One region of the Variovorax sp. GW821-FHT09B05 genome, then DNA from elsewhere that is predicted to be linked to it. Evidence: riboswitches for the same ligand, from Rfam matches in the RefSeq annotation. Region 1 holds a riboswitch; the other holds the start of a gene.
What was found. Region 1 has a riboswitch for S-adenosylhomocysteine ahead of metH (methionine synthase). Riboswitches for the same ligand answer to the same signal wherever they lie in the genome.
Positions count from the first base shown of each region.

Region 2: linked by a shared signal. The riboswitch ahead of ahcY (adenosylhomocysteinase) and the one ahead of metH (methionine synthase) in region 1 are both predicted to bind S-adenosylhomocysteine.

Region 1 covers NZ_JBWKPN010000003.1:252,340-259,512, forward strand. Annotated here, with positions in the region: gene AC07RM_RS09560 (glycosyltransferase family 2 protein) at 1-578, opposite strand, end outside; gene AC07RM_RS09565 (ArnT family glycosyltransferase) at 575-2,320, opposite strand; gene metH (methionine synthase) at 2,469-5,183, opposite strand; S-adenosyl-L-homocysteine riboswitch at 5,244-5,373, opposite strand; gene AC07RM_RS09575 (PACE efflux transporter) at 5,443-5,880, opposite strand; gene AC07RM_RS09580 (LysR family transcriptional regulator) at 5,997-6,914, shown strand; gene AC07RM_RS09585 (prevent-host-death protein) at 6,968-7,173, shown strand, end outside.
Region 2 covers NZ_JBWKPN010000012.1:161,997-169,169, reverse strand. Annotated here, with positions in the region: gene AC07RM_RS28235 (GNAT family N-acetyltransferase) at 1-406, opposite strand, end outside; gene AC07RM_RS28230 (alpha/beta fold hydrolase) at 403-1,479, opposite strand; gene AC07RM_RS28225 (hypothetical protein) at 1,476-1,898, opposite strand; gene phaP (TIGR01841 family phasin) at 1,965-2,462, opposite strand; gene AC07RM_RS28215 (hypothetical protein) at 2,661-3,326, opposite strand; S-adenosyl-L-homocysteine riboswitch at 3,478-3,545, shown strand; gene ahcY (adenosylhomocysteinase) at 3,616-5,055, shown strand; gene AC07RM_RS28205 (TlyA family RNA methyltransferase) at 5,065-5,853, shown strand; gene metF (methylenetetrahydrofolate reductase [NAD(P)H]) at 5,863-6,687, shown strand; gene AC07RM_RS28195 (septal ring lytic transglycosylase RlpA family protein) at 6,774-7,173, shown strand, end outside.

The DNA.
Region 1 (7,173 bases):
ATCTCGAAGCCCTTGGCCAGCGCGGGGAAGGACTTCACGTAGCGGCGCGAGAAGACGCGAAAGCCCGACAGCATGTCGGTGAAGCTGCCGCCGAACAGGCCCGCGACCGCGCCGGTCAGCATCTGGTTGCCCAGCCGATGGCCGCGACGGTAGGTCTGGGCATCGGTCTGGTCGTCGACGCGCGCGCCCACCACCATGTCGAGCTTCTGCTCGACCAGCATGCGGATCATCTCGCGCACCGTCGAGAGGTCGTAGGTGGCGTCGCCGTCGACCATGACGTAGATGTCGGCCTCGACGTCGGCGAACATGCGCCGCACCACGTTGCCCTTGCCGCGCAGCGGCACGTGCACGACGTGCGCGCCATGGGCGCGCGCGACCTCGGCGGTGCCGTCGGTGGAGTTGTTGTCGAAGATGTGGATCTGCGCCTCGGGCAGGTCGGCACGGAAGTCGGCCACCACCTTGGGAATGGCCAGCGCCTCGTTGTAGCAGGGGATGATGGCGGCGATGCGCAGCGCCGGCGGCAGCGGCGAGAGCGCGGCGGCGGCCGTGGGGGAAGCGAGGCGGTCGGCGGTCGTCATGGCGTGGGCGCGAGTATGCGGTAGGCCTTCACACCGTCCTTCTCGACGATCAGGCTGAAGTACTTGTCGAAGTCGGGCTTGGTGTGGACATAGGGCGCGAGCGCGGTCTGGATCACGATCGAGCCGAACTGCTGCGAGGCCAGCTTGCGCGCGAGCTGGTCGGCCGGCAGGTACAGGTAGTCCGAGTAGCGGAAGGGCCCGAAGATGTCGCCCCACACCGGGTTGGGCGCGAAGTAGATCGAGTCGTTGAGGCCGACCTGGTAGAGCCGGCCCACGGGGTTGGCGCGCAGGTGGCTCAGCACCTCGTAGCCCGGCACATGCCGGGCGAGGAAGGCCTCGCGCGAGGCGGGCGTGGGCGAGATCATGCGCACGTCGCGCACCGAATGCGCGAGCGCGAAGCCCGCGAGCACCACCATCAGCAGCCCGCCGAAGACGCCCGGCGTGCGCCCGCGCGCGAGCGCCGGCAGCCGGCGCCGCACGAAGGCACCGGCCCAGCCCAGCAGCGTGTGCCAGCCCACGGCGGCCATCAGCGCGAGCAGCGGGAACGAGGCCATCATGTAGCGCGGATAGCGCGAGGTCGCGACCCAGATCACCAGCGAGTAGAGGCAGAACACGAAGGCCGCGCGCACCGGGCCCGGGCGCCACAGCGGGCTGAACGGCACCAGCAGCAGCGGCCAGAACAGGCCGTTGGGCATGTTGGCGTGGTCGCGCACGTCGGCCAGCTGCTGCGTGTAGTCGGCCATGTTCCAGTTGGTGAAGCCGAACACGCGCGCGCCGATCGGGTTGAACGGATCGCCGGTCTGCAGGTAGTTGCGCGCATACCAGTAGATGCACGGCACGAGGAACAGCGCGAGGGCCGCGAGCCACGGCAGCGGCCGGCGCTCGCGCCGCGCCACGAACACCGCCACCAGCGGCAGGAAGATCAGCGCCTGGTACTTGGAGCCCGCCGCCACGCCGAGGAAGAAGGCGGCCAGCAGCAGCCAGCGCGCGCGCCCGTGGCGCGCTGCGCCGGGCGCCGGTTCGAGCACGTGGCCCTCGTCCCACCACCACAGCGCGACGAAGGCCGCGAGCACGAACAGCGCCACGCCCATGTCGATGTACGAGTTGGGATAGTCGCCCAGCGCGAGCCAGATGCCGGCGCCCAGGCAGGCGATGTAGCGGTTGGCGTGCAGCCGGCCGAGGCGATGGATCATCAGCACCGACAGCCAGCCCGCGAGGCCGTGGATGAAGTGGGTGAAGACGTCGTCGTAGACCGTCAGCGCGGCGGCGTAAAGCAGGTCGTAGTTGTAGGGGAACCAGGGGTAGCGCAGCCACTCGTAGACGCCCAGCGTGCCGCTTTGCGCGACCTGGCGCGCATAGGGCAGGTGGTACATCACCTCGTCGAAGGCCACCGGCGGCGCCAGCGGCGAGAACAACGTGGGCAGGCCCACGAGCAGCAGCGCGGCGAACGCGCATTTCTCGCCGAGGGTGGCTGCCGGCTGCGCGGGCGCGAGCGCGGCGCGCGTCTTCAGCTCGCGGCGCCAGCCGGGCAGCCGCAGCAGCGCCAGCACGATGCCCGCGCCCAGCAGCGCGAGCACCGCGCCCTGGCGCAGCGCGCCGGCGATCGCCAGCGCCTGGAAGGCCACGATGAACAGGCCGACGCCGAGCGTGGTCGCGATCGCGCCCTCGAGCCAGGCGTCGCGGCGCGCGGGCGCCCCGAAGCGCGCCAGCACGGTGGCGCCGAAGCCCCAGGCGCCGGCCACGAAGAGCGCCAGCGCCGCGTGGTGCGCGAGGATGAAGAGCAGTGTCTGAATGGGAATCCCCCGGAAGCCTGGATCGGTTCAGCGGCCCGCGGGGCGGGCGGCGTGGATGGCGGCGGCGCGGGGGAACGGAAGGGCCCGCCGCGCGCCGTCAGAGGTTGGGCGCCAGCAGCCGCTCCAGTTCGGATTCGCTCGCCTTGCGGCGCACCGCCTGGTCCTGCAGCTGGTCATGGCCGATTTTGCCTACGTTGAAGTACGTGCTGTCGGGGTGCCCGAGGTAGAACCCCGACACGCTGGCGGCCGGCATCATAGCGAGGCTTTCGGTCAGGCTCATGCCAATGTCCGTGCAGTTCAGGAGGTCGAACATCGGCTTCTTCACGCTGTGGTCGGGGCAGGCCGGGTAGCCGGGCGCGGGCCGGATGCCGCGGTACTTCTCGGCGATCATCTGCTCGTTGCTCAGCGCCTCGTCGGCCGCGTAGCCCCAGAGGTCGGTGCGCACGCGGTGGTGCATGGCCTCGGCGAAGGCCTCGGCCAGCCGGTCGGCCAGCGCCTTGAGCATGATCGCGGAGTAGTCGTCGAGGTCGTCGACGAAGTACTTCTCCTTCTTCTCCACGCCCAGGCCCGCGGTCACGGCGAACATGCCCACGTAGTCCTTCAGGCCGCTCTCGCGCGGCGCGACGAAGTCGGCCAGGCAGCGGCTCGGGCGCATCGTGCCCTCGATCTCCTGCTTCTCGGTCTGCTGGCGCAGGCCGTACCAGGTGAGCGCGGCCTCGCTGCGCGACTCGTCGGTGTAGAGCACGATGTCGTCGTCGTTCTCGGTGTTGGCCGGCCAGAAGCCGACCACGCCGCTCGCGCTGAGCCAGCGGCCCTCGATCAGGCGCTTGAGCATGCGCTGGCCGTCGGCGTAGACGCGCACGGCCTCGATACCGACGATCTCGTCCTTGAGGATGGCCGGGAACGGCCCCGCGAGGTCCCAGGTCTGGAAGAACGGACCCCAGTCGATGTACTTGGCGAGCTCGGTCAGGTCGAAGTTGCGGAACACGCGCCGGCCGATGAACTTGGGCGCGGGCGGCACGTAGCTCGACCAGTCGATGGGCGTCTTGTTGGCGCGCGCCTTGGCCAGCGGCCACAGCGGCACCTGCTTCTTGTTGGCGTGCTGCGTGCGCACCTTCTCGTAGTCGGCGTTGATCTCGCCGATGTAGGCCGCGGCCTGGTCGCTCAGCAGCGACTGCGCCACGCTCACGCTGCGCGAGGCGTCGGGCACGTAGACCACCGGGCCTTCGTAGTGCGGCGCGATCTTCACGGCCGTGTGCACGCGGCTGGTGGTGGCGCCGCCGATCAGCAGCGGGATCTTCTTGATGCGGAAGTGGTCGTCCTTCTGCATCTCGCCGGCCACGTACTGCATCTCTTCCAGGCTCGGCGTGATCAGGCCCGACAGGCCCACGATGTCCGCGCCCTCGACCTTCGCCTTGGCGAGGATCTCGTGGCACGGGACCATCACGCCCATGTTCACCACCTCGAAGTTGTTGCACTGGAGCACGACGGTGACGATGTTCTTGCCGATGTCGTGCACGTCGCCCTTCACGGTGGCGATGATGATCTTGCCCTTGGTGCGCACGTCGCGGCCCGCGGCCTCGTCCTGGCGCTTCTCTTCCTCGATGTAGGGGATGAGGTGGGCCACGGCCGACTTCATCACGCGCGCCGACTTCACCACCTGCGGCAGGAACATCTTGCCCTGGCCGAACAGGTCGCCCACGATGTTCATGCCGTCCATCAGCGGCCCCTCGATCACGTGCAGCGGACGGCCGCCCTTGGCGAGGATCTGCTGGTAGGCCTCCTCGGTGTCCTCCACGATGAAGTCGGTGATGCCGTGCACCATCGCGTGCGACAGCCGCTGGTTGACGTGCACCGGCTGCTCGGGCGTGCCGCGCCACTCGAGCTTCTTGCTGTCGTCCTTGGCGCCGCTCTTGGCGCTCTCGGCCACTTCGACCAGGCGCTCGCCGGCATCGGGCCGGCGGTTGAGCACCACGTCCTCCACGCGCTCGCGCAGCTCGGGCTCGAGGTCGTCGTAGACGCCGACCATGCCGGCGTTGACGATGCCCATGTCCATGCCGGCCTGGATCGCGTGGTACAGGAACACGGTGTGGATCGCCTCGCGCACCGGGTCGTTGCCGCGGAAGCTGAAGCTCACGTTCGACACCCCGCCCGAGACCTTGGCGCCCGGCAGGTTCTGCTTGATCCAGCGCACGGCGTTGATGAAGTCGACCGCGTAGTTGTCGTGCTCCTCGATGCCGGTGGCGATCGCGAAGATGTTCGGGTCGAAGATGATGTCCTCGGGCGGGAAGCCCACCTCGTCGACCAGGATGCGGTAGGCGCGCTCGCAGATCTCGACCTTGCGCTCGTAGGTGTCGGCCTGGCCCTTCTCGTCGAAGGCCATCACCACGGCAGCCGCGCCGTAGCGCTTCACGAGCTTCGCCTCGTGCTTGAACTTGTCCACGCCCTCCTTCATGGAGATCGAGTTGACGATGCCCTTGCCCTGGATGCAGCGCAGGCCGGCCTCGATCACTTCCCACTTGGAGCTGTCGACCATCACCGGCACGCGCGCGATGTCGGGCTCGCTGGCGATCAGGTTGAGGAAGCGCACCATCGCGGCCTTGCTGTCGAGCATGGCCTCGTCCATGTTGATGTCGATCACCTGCGCGCCGTTCTCGACCTGCTGGCGCGCGACCGCCAGCGCCTCCTCGAACTGGCCGTTGAGGATCATGCGCGCGAAGGCCTTGGAACCGGTGACGTTGGTGCGCTCGCCGATGTTGACGAACAGGGATCCCTCGCCGATGGCCACCGGTTCGAGACCGGACAGCTTCATGGGAGAAACGAAAGGCGCGGGGACATCGCTCATGGGGCTCACCTGGGCAGGGGAAGACACGTCAGGTGAGCGTCGTTGCAACCGGGCCTTCCGGGCAGGTTCTGCGAGAAGGCGCCTTCCAAGCCTGACGGCGGGTGCGCGGACCCGCACCGGGGTCCCGCGCGCCGCCGCTGCAACGCTCCTTGGAAGGGGTGGCGATTTTACCGGCTGCCGGCCGTGCCAACGGCCCGCGGGTGTATCCGCGGGCCGCCGGAAAGGCTCAGGCCGCCTGCGCGACCGGCGCCGCCGAGGCCGGCAGCCCGAAGGCGCGGTCGAAGGCCCAGTTGAAGACGAAGGTGTAGACCAGGAAGAAGACCACCAGCCCCAGGTCCATCACCAGCGCCTGCCACAGCGAGATGCCCAGGCCCCAGGCGAACATCGGCACCAGCAGCCCGATCAGGCCGCCCTCGAAGCCGATCGCATGGGCGATGCGGCGCTTGAGGCTGCGCCCGCGCACCGCCTGGCGCGCCTCCCAGCGCTCGAACAGGCTGTTGAAGATCAGGTTCCAGATCACCGCGATGACCGAGGCCGCCACCGCCAGCGCGCCCGAATGGCCGAGGCCGGCGCCCGTCAGCAGTGCCAGCCCGGCGCTGGCGGCCACGATGGCGATCCCTTCGTAGAGGGTGATGTAGACGATGCGACGCTGGATTCCCTGCATGACGGACTCTCTTGGCTTGTTGTGTGACTGCGATCCGTGGACTTTATGTGTCTCTTGCTGATATAAAAAGTCAACTTGTTTCAGTTTTATTGAAAGATCGACCCTATGAGGCGGCCATGAGCTTCTCCAGCGACAGCGTCGAGGTCTTCCTGGCCGTGATCGACCACGGCTCCTTCTCGGCCGCCGCCCGCGCCCTGCGCCGCGTGCCGTCGGCGGTCAGCATGGCCATCGCCCACCTCGAGGCCGAGCTCGACCTGCAGCTGTTCGACCGCAAGGGCCGCGAGCCCCGGCCCACGGCCGCCGCGCGCTCGCTCGAGCCGCAGGCGCGCGCGCTGGCGGCGCAGCTGCGCCAGCTCGACGCGCAGGCGCTGGCGCTCACGCAGGGGCTGGAGGAGCGGCTCACGCTGGCGATCGCGCCCGAGCTGCTGGCCGCGCCCTGGAGCGGCGCGCTGGCCGAGCTGGCGCACGAATACCCGCTGCTGCAGGTCGAGGTGCTGGCCGCGCCGCAGGCCGACGCGCTCGCGCTGCTGCACAGCGGCCGGGCCCAGCTCGCGCTGGTGTTCGAGCGACCCAGCCTCGACGGGCGCGAGGGCTTCCAGGAGGTGGGCAGCGACACCATGGTCGCGGTGATGGCGCCGGGCCACCCGGTGCTGGCCGCCGCGCCCGGCGGCCGCCTGCGCGAGGAGCACCTGATCGCCACCCGCCAGATCGTGGTGGCCGGCCGCGACCTGGTCACGGCCATGGACCCGCGCAGCGTCTTCGCGCGCCACCTCTGGCGCACCGACAACGCGCTGGCCGCCCTGAGCCTGATCACCGCCGGCGTCGGCTGGGGCTGGCTGCCGCGCAATTTCGTGCGGCCGCACGTGGCGGCGGGCGCGCTGGTCGAGATCCCGCTCGAGAACCTCAGCAACGGCCTGAACCTGTGGGTGGACGTGGTGTGGTCGCGCGAACGACCGCTGGGGCTGGGGGCGCAGCGCTTCGTGGCGTTGATTTCGCGGGAGCGGGTGGCGGCCAAGTCGATGGGGGTGGATTGACGCGCGCCCGCTGATTGTCATAACATACAAACAAACTAGACCAGGGAGCTGCCATGACCATCACCAGCATTTCCAGCCGGGACTTCACCCGCGACGTGGCCGCCGCCAAGCGTGCGGCCACCCACGGGCCGGTCTACATCACGAACCGCGGCGTGCCCGAGTACGTGCTCCAGCGCATCGAGGACTACCGCCGCGAAAGCGGGGAAGCCGAGGAGTCCTTGCTCGCCCTCATGGACAGCCTGCCCGCCACGGACGACGA
Region 2 (7,173 bases), on a different contig from region 1:
CCATCGCGAGTGCGCAGCCTTCCTGCGCGAGCTGCTGGCCCAGGCCGCTGCCGCGCAGGGCAGGCTCGACCAGCACGCGCAGCTCGGCCACGTGGCGCGACCACGAATGCGGATCGCGGATCACCGCCGCGCAGCCCAGCACCTTGTCGTCGCGCACCGCGAGCACGCTGTCGATGTCGCCGCGCGCGATGGCGCGCACCCAGGCGTCCATCACCTTGGGCTGCGTGATGTCGCGCGGCAGGAACAGCAGGTCGTGCGCAGGCAGCGCCTGCGCGAAGGCCAGCACCGCGCCGGCATCGGCGGCGTCCATGCGGCGCAGCGCGATCTCGCCATCGGCATGCGGCAGCGTGCGCGGATAGAGCCGGGTCGAACCCGGGTTCGTCGAGGTGTCTGCGGCATTCGTCATGTGGATCGCACTCCCAGCCATTCGTCGAGCTTCGGCCACAGCCGGCGCACCGCGTTCGGTCCCGCGGCCAGGCTCACATGGCCCCCCTTGAGCACCACCTCCTCCTTGTCCGCCGATCCGATGCCCGCGATCAGCGGCGCGCCCGCCTCATAGGGAACGATGTGGTCGTGCTGCGCGAGCGCATGCAGCACCGGCACCTCTATGTCGGCGAGGCGCACCGGCCGTCCACCGATCGAGAGCTCGCCTTTCAGCAGCTTGTTGCCCCACATCAGCTCCTTCACGGTCTGGCGGAAGTACTCGCCCGCCAGCGGCAGCATCTCGGCGCCCCAGCGGTCGAACATGCGGTAGGACTTGACGAATTCGTCGTTCGCCATGTTGTCCCACAGCTGCACCAGGCCCGCGCCGCGGCCCGCGGGGCGCAGCATGTCGAAGGAGGCGAACAGCATCTCGGGCGGCACGTTGCCCACGCTGTCCACGAGCCGGTCGACGTCGAAATAACGGCGATCCGACCAGGCATGGAACATGGTCATGCGGCTGAAGTCGATCGGCGTGGTGAACAGCGCGAGGTTCTTCAGCGGCCCGCCCGGATGCAGCGCCGCGTAGAGCGTGGAGAGCACGCCGCCCATGCAGTAGCCGACGATGGTCACGTCCTCCTCGCCCGAGCGCTGCTGCACCCGGCGGATCGAGTCGGGAATGAAGTCGAGCACGTAGTCCTCGATGCACAGCCGCTTCTCCTGCGGCCGCGGCGCGTTCCAGTCCATCATGTAGACGTCGTAGCCCTGCCGCAGCAGGTGCTCGACCATGCTCTGGCCCGGTGCGAGGTCGAGGATGTAGCCCTTGTTGGTGGTGGCCATCACGATCAGCACCGGCACGCGGTAGATCTCGTCGACCATCGGCCGGTAGTGGTAGAGGCTCAGCGTGCCGCGGCGATGGATCTCGTCCTTGGGCGTGAGCCCGACCGCGGGCGTGGCGCTGGTCAGGAAATCCAGGCCCTTGATGTTGCGCTGGATGGTGCGCTCGATCTCGGCGCGCAGGTCGGGCAGCACCGGCAGTTCGGCGGCGGGCGTGCTCATGGGCGCGGGCGGCGGGTGCGGGCCGGGGCTTTCTTCGCGGGAGCGCTCGGTGCGGCCGCGGGCGGCTGCTTCGTGCGCTTCGGCGCCGATGGCCGCGGCGCCGGCGCCGCGCCGCGCGCACCGCTCTCCTCGAGCTGCCGCGAGATCCGCGCCAGGTGATCGTCGATGTGTTGCAGCTGCTCGGAGAGCGCCTGCAGGTCGGCGCGTGTGGGCAGGTTCAGCATCGTGAGCAGCCGCGCCATCAGGTCGCCGAGCGCCTTCTGCGCGCCCAGCGAGGCGTTCATGCCGCCGTGCATGCCCTGTCGGAACGGATCGGAGGCCATGGCCTCGTTGGCGAACGCGTTGGTGCTCTTTTCCCATTGCGCGGTGAGCTCGCGCCAGATCGCCATGGGGTCGAGGGGAGAGGAGGACTGGGTCATGGCCGCACACCGAGGTTCGTCGTCGGAAGGCCGCGCCGTGCGCCGGCGCGGCGCCTGGGCCGCGCGCTACTTGCGCTGCAGCATCTTCGTGACCTCGTCGACGTTCGACTGGATGCGCTGGCGCACCACCTCGAAGGCGTCGGCCTGCGACTTGGCCGCGAGGTTGGCGAGTTCCTTGATGTCGTCGACCGCGCGCTGGAACGACTGGCGGCCGAGCGCGTCGAGCTTGGCGAGGCTTTCCTTCGGATCCTTGCCGGGGATGTCCTTGGCGGCCGCCTGCCAGTCGGTGATCGCGCTCTTGATCATCTCGGTCTGGCGCTGCACCACGGTCTGCAGGCCCTGGAACGACTTCTCGTTGGCCTGCATCAGCGCCTGCAGGTCCTTGCGGCCGCTGTCGAGCAGCTTGCTCGCGCCGTCGGTCATGTTGAGGTTCTGCAGCCGCTCGGCCATGCCCTTGAGCGGGTTGAGCATGTCGGCCGCGCTCGGGGCCGCCTTTCTCTCGGCGCTTCCGCTGCTGCTGCTGGCAGTGGTCTTCTTGGCGGCGGCTTTCTTGGCAGTGGCCATGGTGCGGAATCTCCTGAGGTCGTTGGACAAGATGGTGGCGGGACCGGCCGCGCACGCGCGCGGTCCGCCGCCACGATACGCCGCGGCGACCCTGCCGCGGCGATCGCGGCCGCGGATTTGCCTGGGGGATTTCCCGAAGGGATGGTGTGCGCCACGGCACCGGCGCTCGCCGGAGCGCCGGCGGGTAGCGGCAACGGCTTACATCGGCGGCGTGAAGCCGTCGCGGCCGGCCACCACGCGCAGCGCGGTCGGCGTGCCGTTGCGCTCCTGCGCATTGACCAGCACCTTGGCGCCCGGCACCAGCAGCGCCTCGGTGCCGGCGCGGAAGGTCACGACCGGCACGTCGCGCGGCACGATCACGGTCTTCTCGCCGCCCTTGTAGGACAGGCGCAGCTGCTGCCCGCCGCGCACCGAGCGCGGCGCGGCCGCGAGGTCGGCCACGGTGGCGTTGGTCATGGTGCTCTGCGGTTGCAGGTCCCACGGATAGTGGCCCTCGCCGGTGCCGCGCGCGGCCTCGGGGAACACCACCACCTCGAGCGCCTTCTGCGTGCCGTCGGCCTGCGGCATCGCGGCGGTGCCGATGAAGCTGCCCTTCTTGATGTCGGACAGCTTGATGCGATAGACCTCCGACAGCGGCATGTCCGCGGGCCGCGCGAGGCTCACGACCTCGCCGCCGCGGTCCTTGACGACGAGCTTGCTCGCATCGGCGTAGACCAGCGTGCCGCGCACGCGCACCACGGGTTGCGCGGTCTGCGCCTGCGCGAAGGACAGGCCCGGCAAGGTGGCGAGGCCCAGCAGGGCCGCCGTGCAGAGCGCGCGGCGCGCGGTGGACGACGAGGGAAGGGAAAGGCGGGATGAACGCATCGGAGGGGCTTTCGCGGAAAAGGAATGCAAGCAGCGTTGTACGCCTCGACTCTGAGCCCTGCATGACACGGGGTGTTGGCGCGCCCTCGCGTTCCGTGATGTGGGAAGCCCCGGCCGTTGGCGCCCGTGTCCGGCACGTCTACAATCCGCCGCTTCCGAGGAGCGTTGCAGCGCCGCCAGGCGTGAGGCTCGGACCCATCGCAACCACGCTCATCCGCTGTTCTCGCGGTGAGTCTTTTTCCCCCGACGCAGTGGCCTCGTTCAAACACAGTTCTGGAGTTCACTTCACATGAGCGCTGTTCTCAAGCCCACCCCTGTTTCGTCCGCCGACCAGGCGATCGCCGACCTTTCGCTCGCCGCCTGGGGCCGCAAGGAAATCCGCATCGCGGAAACCGAGATGCCCGGCCTGATGGCCATCCGCGAGGAATTCGCCAAGAGCCAGCCGCTCAAGGGCGCGCGCATCACCGGCTCGCTGCACATGACGATCCAGACCGCGGTGCTGATCGAAACGCTGCAGGCCCTCGGCGCGCAGGTGCGCTGGGCCTCGTGCAACATCTTCTCGACGCAGGACCACGCGGCCGCCGCGATCGCCGCGTCGGGCACGCCGGTGTTCGCGATCAAGGGCGAGTCGCTCAAGGACTACTGGGACTACACCCACGCCATCTTCGACTTCGGTCCCAAGGACTCGAAGGGCGAAGGCCCGAACATGATCCTGGACGACGGCGGCGATGCCACGCTGCTGATGCACCTGGGCCAGCGCGCCGAGAAGGACCTGGGCGTGATCGCCAACCCGGGCAGCGAGGAAGAGCGCATTCTCTTCGCCGCGATCAAGGCCAAGCTGGCCGTCGATGCGACCTGGTACACGCGCAAGTCGGCCGAGATCATCGGCGTGACCGAAGAGACGACCACCGGCGTGCACCGCCTCAACGAGATGAGCGCCAAGGGCACGCTGCTGTTCCGCGCCATCAACGTCAACGACTCGGTCACCAAGAGCAAGTTCGACAACCTCTACGGCTGCCGCGAATCGCTGGTCGACGGCATCAAGCGCGCGACCGACGTGATGATCGCCGGCAAGGTGGCCTGCGTGGCCGGCTATGGCGACGTGGGCAAGGGCTCGGCCCAGGCGCTGCGCGCGCTGTCGGCGCAGGTGTGGGTCACCGAGATCGACCCGATCAACGCGCTGCAGGCCGCGATGGAAGGCTACAAGGTCGTGACCATGGAATACGCGGCCGACAAGGCCGACATCTTCGTGACCACCACCGGCAACAAGGACGTCATCACGCACGACACGATGGCGAAGATGAAGGACCAGGCCATCGTCTGCAACATCGGCCACTTCGACAACGAGATCGACGTCGCGTCGATCGAGAAGTACGAATGGGAAGAGATCAAGCCGCAGGTCGACCACATCACCTTCCCCGACGGCAAGAAGATCATCCTGCTGGCCAAGGGCCGCCTGGTGAACCTGGGCTGCGGCACGGGCCACCCGAGCTTCGTGATGTCATCGTCGTTCGCGAACCAGACCATCGCGCAGATCGAGCTGTTCACCAAGCCCGACGCCTACCAGGCCGGCAAGGTCTACGTGCTGCCCAAGCACCTCGACGAGAAGGTCGCGCGCCTGCACCTGAAGAAGGTTGGCGCCATGCTCACCGAGCTGACCGACGCCCAGGCCGCCTACATCGGCGTGAGCAAGAACGGCCCCTACAAGCCGGACAGCTACCGCTACTGATCGCCGCGCATGCGAGCCGACCAGTTGCTGGTGGAACGCGGCCTCGCCGCCTCGCGCTCGCAGGCCGTGCGGCTCATCGCCGGCGGCATGCGCTGGCGCGATGCGGGCTCGACCGATGCGTGGCGTTCGGTCGTGAAGAACCGCGACGAGGTGCCCGAGTCGGCCGAGCTCGAGCTCGACGACGCGGCCGAGGCGCGCTACGTCTCGCGCGGCGGGCTCAAGCTCGAAGGCGCGCTCGAGGCCAGCGGCGTCGATGCCGCCGGCAAGCTGTGCCTCGACGTGGGCCAGTCGACCGGCGGCTTCACCGACTGCCTGCTGCAGCGCGGCGCCGCACGGGTGGTGGGCATCGACGTCGGCCACGGGCAGCTGCATGCGAAGCTGCGCGAGGACGCGCGCGTGCTCGCCATCGAAGGCGTCAATGCGCGCGCGCTTTCGGCCGATGACCTGCAGGAAGAGGGCGAGGAGCCCTTCGACGAGCGCTTCGACCTGATCGTCGGCGACCTGTCCTTCATCTCGCTCACGCTGGTGCTGCCGGCCGTGGTGCAGTTCCTCGCGGACGACGGCCAGCTGCTGATGCTGGTCAAGCCGCAGTTCGAACTGCAGCCGGGCCAGGTCGGCAAGGGCGGCATCGTGCGCGACGCGGCGATGTACGAGATCGTCGAGAAGCGCCTGCGCGATGCCTGCGCCGCGCTCGAGCTGCGCGTGCTGCGCTGGTTCGACAGCCCGATCGCCGGCGGCGACGGCAACCGCGAGTTTTTCATTCACGCCGTGCGCGCGACGGGCGCGGGCGGTTCCTAGGAGACGCAGGTGCGCCTTCCGCTGAGTTTCGAATTCTTCCCGACCAAGACGCCCGAAGGCGCGGTCAAGCTGCGCGCGGCGCGCCAGCAGCTCTATGCGCGCAAGCCCGAGTTCTGCTCGGTCACCTACGGCGCGGGCGGCTCCACCCACCAGGGCACCTTCGGCGCGGTGCAGGAGATCCTGTCCGAAGGCGTGGACGCGGCCAGCCATTTCTCGTGCATCGGCGCCACGCGCGAGACGGTGCGCGCGCAGCTTTCCGAGCTCAAGGCCATGGGCGTGAAGCGGCTGGTCGCGCTGCGCGGCGACCTGCCCAGCGGCTACGGCGCCGGTGGCGAGTTCCAGTACGCGAGCGACCTCGTGGCCTTCATCCGCGCGGAGACCGGCCGCGACTTCCACATCGAGGTGGCCTGCTATCCCGAGGTGCATCCGCAGGCGCGTTCGCCCGAGGCCGACCTGCAGGCCTTCGCGGCCAAGGTGAAGGCCGGCGCCGATTCGGCGATCACGCAGTACTTCTTCAGCGCCGACGCCTACTTCCGCTTCGTCGACGAGGCGCGCGCGCTCGGCATCGACACGCCGATCGTGCCCGGCATCATGCCGATCACCAGCTCGACGCAGCTGATGCGCTTCTCGGACGCCTGCGGCGCCGAGATCCCGCGCTGGATCCGGCTGCGGCTGCAGGCCTTCGGCGACGACACGGCCTCGATCAAGGCCTTCGGCCTCGATGTCGTGACCGACCTGTGCGCGCGGCTGCGCGAGGGCGGCGTGCCGGCGCTGCACTTCTACACGATGAACCAGTCGGCGGCCACGCTGGCTGTATTGGAGCGCCTGGATTGAGAGGGGCGGCGCGGGCGCCAGGCTCGCTGCGCGCGGGGCTTCGCGCCGCGCTCGTGGCCTGCACCTGCGCGCTCGCGGGCTGCGCCATGCCGCCGGCGACCGAGGGCGGCACGGCGTCGGGCACCGTGGCGCAGGAGAGCCTGTCGCCGATCCCGCGCCAGTTGACCGTGCCGCCCGGCGCCGAGCCGCGTTCGAACGTGCCCTCGGTGCGCTACGACCTCGCGGTGACCGGGCCCGATGAGCTGCCGAGCGATGGCCTGCCGGGCGACGAACCGCGCGGCGAGATCTTCGAGCGCGGCGGGGCCTCGTGGTACGGCATCCAGTTCCACCAGCGCCGCACCGCCAGCGGCGAGCGCTTCGACATGGGCGCCCTGACGGCCGCGCACAAGACCCTGCCCTTCAACACCCGCGTGTGCGTGCGCAGCCTCGTCAACGGCAAGGAAGTGCTGGTGCGCGTGAACGACCGCGGCCCCTACACGCAGGGCC